2 regions of the Yersinia enterocolitica subsp. enterocolitica genome follow, and region 2 is predicted to be linked to the other one. Evidence: predicted binding sites of a transcription regulator. Region 2 holds the regulator's gene; the other holds the start of a gene.

Region 1 (4,431 bases), 1.5 Mb from region 2:
TATACCAGCTTGCTGCATGCCGATAAAAGCACGCTGGGATTAGGTGACGAACACCGTGCCACAGAAGCACTGTTGCGCGAATCCGGCCTGCCTGTGGTGTTATTGCGAAACGGCTGGTACACCGAAAACTACGCCGCAAGTATTGCGCCATCCTTGGATCATGGTGCATTCATCGGTGCAGCCGGTGATGGACGTATCGCCTCAGCTACCCGCGAAGATTATGCGCAAGCCGCTGCTGCGGTGCTAACCCAAGAAAATCAAGCCGGTAAAATTTATGAATTAGCCGGGGATGACAGCTACACATTGGCTGAATTCTCAGCAGAGATTGCACGCCAGTCAGGTAAACCCGTGGAATACAAAAACCTGTCTGAAGCTGACTTCAAGCAAGCGCTGATTGGTGCCGGTTTACCGGAAGGTTTCGCGAGTTTGTTAGCAGATTCTGATGCGGGTGCCGCTAAAGGCGGGCTATTTGATGATAGCCATACATTGAGCAAACTTATTGGCCGCCCAACCACACCTTATGCCAAGGTGATTGCGGCAACACTGGCTACACGTTAATTCTTTCCGCCATAACATGTGACCGGTAGCTTTAGAGCTACTGGTCACACTCTGCCCCTATCTTAAGATTTAGCCGCATCCAATGCTTGAGCAAGGTCATTGAGGATGTCATCGATGTGCTCAATACCAATCGACAATCTCACTATACCCCGCGGCACACCCGCTTTGATAAGTTCCTCATCATTGAGCTGACGATGAGTTGTTGAGGCTGGATGGCACGCCAATGACTTAGCATCACCAATATTCACCAACCGCACGATCAAATTCAGTGCATCGATAAATCGCCCCCCGGCAGCCTGACCACCGTGGATACCGAATGATAGTATCGCGGCGGGCTTACCACCCAAATAGCGCTGGGCCAGATCATGCTCGGGATGGTCGGGTAAACCGGCATATTTCACCCAACTAACTTGCGGATGATTTTTCAGATAATGGGCAACTTTCAGCGCATTTTCGGTATGGCGCTCCATACGTAAAGCCAGGGTTTCCAGCCCCTGCAAAATCAGGAAAGCATTGAATGGCGACAGCGCCGCACCGGTATTTCTCAATGGTACGACCCGGCAACGACCAATATAGGCTGCTGCACCGAATTGCTCGGTATAGGTTACGCCGTGGTAAGACGGATCGGGGGTATTCAATTGAGCAAAACGTTCCGGATATTGCGCCCAAGGAAACTTACCGGAATCCACCACGATCCCACCAATACTGGAACCATGACCGCCAATGTATTTAGTTAATGAATGAACCACGATATCGGCATCATGCTCAAATGGCCGACAAAGAATAGGCGTTGCGACTGTATTATCAACAATCAGCGGCACGCCATGTCGATGGGCGGCATCAGCCAATTTTTTTAAATCAACAATATTGCCCGCAGGATTGCCAATAGATTCACAAAAAACCGCTTTGGGGTGGTATGAATGAGGCAGGACTATATGCCAGTATGTTATTTATTGAAAATACTAAATATCAACAACTTGGCATGACAGCCTCTTTCTCACCATCGATAACGCCCCTGTGCTGCGAGACCCACACTTTCCATCTACTTGCTTTATATTTTTACAAATCAACGTGCTATAAAAAAGGCCCTATTAGTGCTTTTCTCCTCATCTACCCCTCATGTATACTGTATAAATAAACAGTATTATTGGGTGGGCAACCTTTGGTTATCACCCTCTCCCTGTACCAATCATTTGGAGGCCCTATGAGTGCATTTGGCAATGCTGCACAAGACTATATTGAAAAGAGAATCGATATTAATGAGCACTGCATTGTGCATCCTGCCGCTACTTTTTTTATGACTGCCGAAGGTGAGTCGTTGATCGCGGCGGGAATCCATCATGGCGCACTGCTAGTGATAGATCGCAGTTTACCGGCAAAACACGGGGATATTGTGGTCGCCACCATTGGGGGGGAATTCAGTATTAAGCGCCTTTATTTACGGCCCACACCTCGTCTTGAAGCCCTTAATGCAGGCACTCCAGCGTTAATATTGTGTGAGGGAGATGAGGATTTGGTCATTTTTGGTGTTATTACTTTCTGTATCAATAAGTTAAGATAATGTTTGCCTTAGTTGATGTAAATTCTTTCTATGCCAGTTGTGAAACTGTGTTTCGCCCTGATTTATACGGTCGCCCAGTGGTGGTGCTCTCTAATAATGACGGATGCGTCATTGCCCGTAGCCGGGAGGCCAAGGAAGTAGGTATACTAATGGGCGCACCCTATTTTAAAATTCAACAAGTTATGCGCCAACATGGTGTTACCGCATTCAGCAGTAATTATGCGCTCTACAGTGACATGTCCGCCCGTGTGATGACTATCCTCGAACAACTGGCCCCAGGAATCGAGATTTACTCAATCGATGAAGCATTTCTCAATCTAAAAGGTGTCCAGCATTCCATTGCGCTGGAAGAGTTTGGTCGGTATGTCCGCGATCAGATACGGAAATTGACCGGTTTACATGTTGGTGTGGGCATTGCTCCCAGCAAAACCTTAGCTAAACTGGCCAATCATGCTGCCAAGTTATGGCATAAAACCGAAGGCGTGGTTGATTTATCCAGCCCGGTGCGTCAGCGTAAACTATTGGCGCTGATGCCTGTCGCTGAAATTTGGGGAGTGGGCCGTCGTACCGCGAAAAAACTTGAAATGATGGGGATAACCACCGCCCTGCAATTATCAGAAGCCAGTCCTCCTTTTATACGTAAAAATTTCAGTGTTGTATTGGAGCGAACAGTCAGAGAGTTACGTGGGGAAGCGTGTTTAGCTGTTGCAGAATTTGCCCCTACAAAACAACAAATAATCTGTTCGCGATCATTTAGTGAACGAATTACCGAATATCAAAACATACGCGAAGCTGTGTGCAGTTATGCCGAGAAAGCCGCCGAAAAACTGCGAAAAGAGCATCAATATTGCCGCCATGTCTCGACATTTATCAAAACCAGCCCCTTTGCGCCAAACGAGATATATTACAGTAATCATGCCAGTACCTACCTCACTTTCCCGACACTGGATTCGCGGGATATTATTGCCGCCGCTCTTAAATGCCTGAGGATCATTTGGCGGCCCGGTCATCGTTACCTGAAAGCAGGAATTGTATTAGGGGAGTTTTCAAGCCAGGGGATCTCACAATTGGGGTTGTTTGATGAAAGCAAACCGCGCATCAACAGTGAACAACTCATGGCGGCTATCGACAAAATTAATCAGTCCGGTAAAAGCAGAATAGCCTTTGTCGGACAAGGAATTAATCAAGAATGGCAGATGAAACGCGAGATGTTATCACCGGCATATACTACTCGCGTTAGAGATTGCCCAACAGCAACCATCAAATGACGCGCTTGACCGATGTTCCGGTGCGTCGTTTTCTCAATAAGAATTGTCAGAAATTTTTATTGATTATGCCTAATGAATATTTCTCAGATTGATATATACAGCAACTGTAACAAATAATTATTTTTACATTCATAATTAACAAATATAGCAAACTAAACACTCAACAAACTTCATATCATGCAACTTTTAAGCAAAAAGATGACATATTTAGTCTCAATGACAGAGAGATAGAAAAGAAAATAAACACTCATTTAAAACCTTCACCAATCAAGCATTGCACTAACCCAAAATAATTAGCCAACGCATTGTTTTACAACAAAAAAAATACAATTACGCATCAAGACAAACGAACTTAAAGTTAAAATTAAATAATGAAATTAGCCGATCTAATATTTTTTACAAATATAAAGTTGCTCTAAATAAGTGCAATCAGAGTAATTAATAGCACCTTTATGGGGAATGAATAATTTAATTAATAAAGGCATAAAGTTTTATCTATGGCTGCCGATGACTCTCAGTAATTATTGTATTCCACTGTTATAAATGAAATCCCCCATTTACTGAGGTTATTATGCGAGTGAACAAACCTGTCAGCCGACAGGAGTATCCCATTGGTCGCGATACCACCTTGCAATCAACAACTGATATTCAAGGTAATATCACCTACGCCAATGCTGCCTTTGTTCGTGCCAGTGGTTTTGAATATCAGAACTTGCTGGGTCAACCTCACAATATGGTGCGGCACCCGGACATGCCCCCCGCTGCCTTTGCTGATATGTGGCAGACGTTGAATGCGGGGTTATCCTGGTCATCATTGGTCAAGAATCGTCGTCAAAATGGCGACTATTATTGGGTGCGCGCTAATGCCACCCCATTGCGCCATGATGGACGTTTGACCGGTTATATTTCAGTGCGAATTGCGCCTACCCGCGAAGAAGTTAAGCAAGCGGAGGCGCTCTATGGCGATTTCAACTCAGGCAAAGCCAAACAACGCCGCATTGCGCTGCATCGAGGGTTGATTGTCCGCACCGGCTGGCTCTCTTT
Region 2 (4,431 bases):
ATTTTCTTGGTGCGAGCTTCATCGGCAACCGCTTTTTCAATCGCCTTGGAGGTTAACAGCTTCTTGAACAGGTCTTGACGTGCCGGTAGGCTCGGGCCAACCGCAGCCAAACGCTGACGCGAGAAGTGCATCCGCGCTACGCGTGCCAATTTATGGGCAATCGTTTTATCTGTACCATGCTCACTGGCCATCCGGCGTAGTGAAACCGTGGTGGAGAAACGCACAAAGCTATCGCGACCCAGCCACAATACTGCAAAGAATTTCTGCACGCCGTTCAGTACGCGCAGATGTGGCGTACCGTGGCCTTCGCGCCCTGGAGAGCGGCCAAACATCACCGACACCGGCAGCATTTGAATATCCAGCTCCGGGTTGTTGCGATGCAGATCGAGATAATCGTGGAATATTTTTACCGATTCCTGCTTCGGGGCGTAGTAGCGAAACACCCTTGGGCCGTTATCGATAAAGACATGGCTGGGAAGTTGCACGCCATCGATTTCCAATGGAATCAATGGGTCGGGCAAATCCTGTGCCTGACACTGCGCTCGCAAAGTCAGTAAATCAGCCTTAGAATTGTAAGGCAAAACGTACAGAATAGGACGAGACGGGTCTAACCCTAACTCAGTCACAGGATCTGCCGGAATAACCTTGCTCTTTACCAACAGTTTAAGTGGTAAATTCAATAACTTATAATATATTTTACGCCAACCTGACATAACTACATGAAGCCTCTTGTTAGCAATTCGTCGCAAGGATACCAGAAACTGGTTTTGAGATCTGTGGTGATGAGACAACAGAAAGCGGCAAAAATCATCATTAACTTAAGATAAAGGCAATAAAAATGGCAAATCAGTCAACAGGATTAACCCGAATCTATAAAGCCGCTGGTTATTCTGTGAAAGGTTTAACCGCAGCCTGGAAAAATGAAGCCGCGTTTCGTCAGGAAGCAGTGGCTGCCATACTCGCTATCATACTGGCCTTCTGGCTGGATGTAGATGCCACAGCACGCATTTTATTGGTTGCGAGTGTGGTGTTAGTCATCATTGTTGAAGTCATCAATAGTGCTATTGAAGCGGTGGTGGACCGCATCGGCAGCGAACTCCACGAACTATCAGGTCGGGCCAAAGATATGGGATCTGCTGCCGTGTTTCTGGCCATTTTGTTGGCGCTATTTATATGGGTAACCGTGCTCTGGCAACATGTCGGCTAAGAATGAGATAAACATCGCTGTGGATGTAAACAGTGATTAATCCCTGTTTTTATTCACTCTTTGGTTCCCAATACCCGCTTACCTGTATATACTCACAGCAAGACTGTATAAACAAACAGGGGGCGGAATGAAAGCACTTACTACCAGACAGCAAGAGGTTTATGACCTTGTGCGCGATCACCTAGCGCAAACAGGTATGCCACCGACCCGTGCCGAAATTGCGCAGCGTCTGGGGTTTCGCTCTCCTAACGCCGCTGAAGAGCATTTAAAAGCACTGGCCCGTAAGGGCGTTATCGAGATTGTCTCCGGCGCTTCTCGCGGTATCCGTCTATTGATGGAAGAAGAAGATGGTTTACCACTGATTGGTCGGGTTGCCGCAGGGGAGCCACTGTTAGCGCAGCAGCATATTGAGGGGCACTATAAAGTTGATCCCTCCATGTTTAAGCCGAGTGCGGATTTCCTGTTGCGGGTAAATGGAATGTCGATGAGAGATATCGGTATTCTGGACGGCGACTTACTGGCAGTACATAAAACTCAAGATGTGCGTAATGGGCAAGTAGTTGTTGCGCGTATTGATGATGAAGTAACGGTAAAACGCTTGAAAAAACAAGGTAATATCGTACAACTTCTGCCAGAAAATAGTGAGTTTCAGCCGATTGTAGTCGATCTGCGTGAACAAAGTTTCACTATTGAAGGTCTGGCCGTTGGTGTCATCCGTAATGGCGACTGGATCTGATTTTCGCGTTTATCTATATACCCTTCATTAAGAAGGGTATATAAAGAATTTTACTCCTTTCATATTTAATTCAATCTAGTTTGAGAACATTCCGATAATAAGTTATTACTTGCTGTTTTAACTGAATATTACGAGGTTTTCCTTTCTGTTTATTTCTCAAGTTGCAGTCATTAATACTAATCTGACTTTAATTATCAGTATCCTCTGCTATAGTTATTCATACGGTAAGCGAAGCAACAAGTTATTATATTTTAAATTATTTACCGTGTTGAATTAAATAAACTGACTAATCCCAAGGTAACGGAGATATTATGAATAAAGATCAAGCCGACGGTAACTGGAAGCAGTTTAAAGGTAAAGTGAAAGAGAAATGGGGCAAGCTGACCGATGATGACCTGACAGTCATTGAAGGCAAGCGTGACCAGCTGGTAGGGAAAATCCAGGAGAAATACGGCTATCAGAAAGAGCAAGCCGAGAAAGAAGTGAAGGCCTGGGAAGATCACAGCAAATATCGCTGGTAGCAGCGTTAAACGGAATTAAACTGATATCGATATAAATATATCTGGCCTTTAGTTTTATAGAATAATCATATTATTCAATAACCATTCTTTTTTTATATTTTTTAAAATTCAAATGAGTGGTGACTTTAATAATTAATAATATTCTATAGGTATTCTATTTATATCGAGTTGACACAAGGAGGTGTCTTGTTTTACTTAAAGCCCATCCATATTTTCTACGGTTCTAATTCAGCTCATATTTATCCTGCCGCCTATCTGACGACAGTCTACTTTTACCACGAGATACTATTTCTTCTTTGTCACAATAGAATGGTCGTGATCACAATGATCATGGCTTTCGCATGCTTCAACTTCCCCACATTCCGCACATAAACCATGAGCTTCAACCACAGTATGGCGCAGGGTAAAGCCCGATTGTTTGGCCAGTTGCGCCAGAGATTCTTCGATACCAACAGTTGTCCGTTCAGTCACTATCTTGCAGCGATCGCAGATAAATAATGCCGAAGTATGAGTTGGCTCTTCAAAATGATGGCACAACACATAGCTGTTTGCTGATTCAACACGGTGAATAAACCCCTGCTCAAGCAAGAAATCCAATGCACGATAGACTGTTGGCGGTTTAGCTTGTGGTTCAGAAACACGCAGTAAATCCAACAGATCATAAGCACTGATCGCACCAGGTTGTTGCGCCATCAAACGCAAGACTTCAAGACGTTGCGGTGTCAGCCGGACGTTTCGTTGTTGGCACAGGCTTTCAGCCTGAGCAAGCAGCTTTTCCTGATTGATAGGGTTCATCATGTACATCCCGCAGCATTTGAATGGTATCGATTTTATCATATTTACAGCTAATCGCCGATAGATGAAAAAAATGGGATGTCGTGGAGTGTCACAACTTTAGCAAGTTGCAGCAGCTAGCCGCGGATTGCCATATGTTGAGCTACAACTATCACTCAGGCCGCCATCGTAAAGTTCTATGGTATAATCACAAATTCCTTCCCATTGTTTGGTTTGCTCAATGAGTAATATCAATGGGTAATTGATGCAGCCATAACCGATGAAACTACAGTAAATGTACCAAGCTCAGACTTTTTCCAGCACTCAGGCCGATAAGCCACATTACCCCCTGCAACGTTTCTCCGTCGCGCCGATGCTCGATGGGACGTACTAACAATAAATATCAGTAAGTTACAAATTCACGGGGTGCTATTGGGGTGCTGGTGGTCTAAGTTTTTCAACACCATCAATATTATTTGATCCGCGCCAACTCTGTTTTTGCTTCCCCGCGCCGCTTATCAATAAAGTCCGCTAAATCGTTAACGTGCACCATTCTGGGAGCCTTTTGTGAGTCACCGATACGGAAGGTGGGAACCGGCAGATCACCAGCGCCAGCTTTCTTATCTGCTGTTGCAGGCTTCATACCGAAATACCGCTCAGCAATATCGGACAGCGGGATCGTTGATGTTTCAAACTCAGCCATTAACAAAAATGTTGTATTCATACATACCCCACACTGTTTATTTAAAGGCCCGCCGCACACAGGCCGTGACTAAAATTATTCTGCTGCTGGTGGATCACACTGAACCGGCTCAGCGATAACGCCATGACGGTTTAACACACCAATAATTAATTCCCTCTTACAGCCGATCGCTGGCACGTCACGCAATTCATTTACCAGCATTGAGAAAATATGGCGTGGTATTTCTGCTGGTTTGGCTGCTGTGAATAGCTCTGTAAAATCATCAACACCCATTTCATTGGATTTCTCGGCTCTGTCTTTGTCCAGGGTAACCACATTTTGGGCGCAAAATCTCCATCGCCACGCAACAGGCGGCAACGCTTTCAACTCTGCAAGTTGCTCACGCAGTGATAGCAGTTCCTCTAATGCCTCCGCATCATTGAGTGCCACCTGACCATGTTCAACTGACGACCATTTCATTTCACTGGCTATGTTCCTAATTTCTGCAATC

Evidence for each region. The regulator LexA, encoded in region 2, represses DNA repair genes until DNA is damaged. The targets are predictions, from matches to a motif close to TNCTGTATGTACATACAGNA.
Region 1: the regulator LexA is predicted to act here: its motif matches at 1,683-1,702, upstream of umuD (translesion error-prone DNA polymerase V autoproteolytic subunit).

The regions. Positions count from the first base shown of each region.
Region 1 is NZ_LR590469.1:1,391,882-1,396,312, forward strand. Features, by position in the region: gene FGL26_RS06700 (SDR family oxidoreductase) at 1-558, shown strand, start outside; partial or broken gene FGL26_RS06705 (PLP-dependent transferase) at 621-1,466, opposite strand; gene umuD (translesion error-prone DNA polymerase V autoproteolytic subunit) at 1,763-2,119, shown strand; gene umuC (translesion error-prone DNA polymerase V subunit UmuC) at 2,119-3,387, shown strand; gene FGL26_RS06720 (methyl-accepting chemotaxis protein) at 3,959-4,431, shown strand, end outside.
Region 2 is NZ_LR590469.1:2,915,171-2,919,601, reverse strand. Features, by position in the region: gene plsB (glycerol-3-phosphate 1-O-acyltransferase PlsB) at 1-713, opposite strand, end outside; gene FGL26_RS13980 (diacylglycerol kinase) at 839-1,207, shown strand; gene lexA (transcriptional repressor LexA) at 1,335-1,943, shown strand; gene FGL26_RS13970 (CsbD family protein) at 2,255-2,464, shown strand; gene zur (zinc uptake transcriptional repressor Zur) at 2,750-3,259, opposite strand; gene FGL26_RS13960 (pyocin activator PrtN family protein) at 3,711-3,962, opposite strand; gene FGL26_RS21695 (hypothetical protein) at 4,017-4,431, opposite strand, start outside.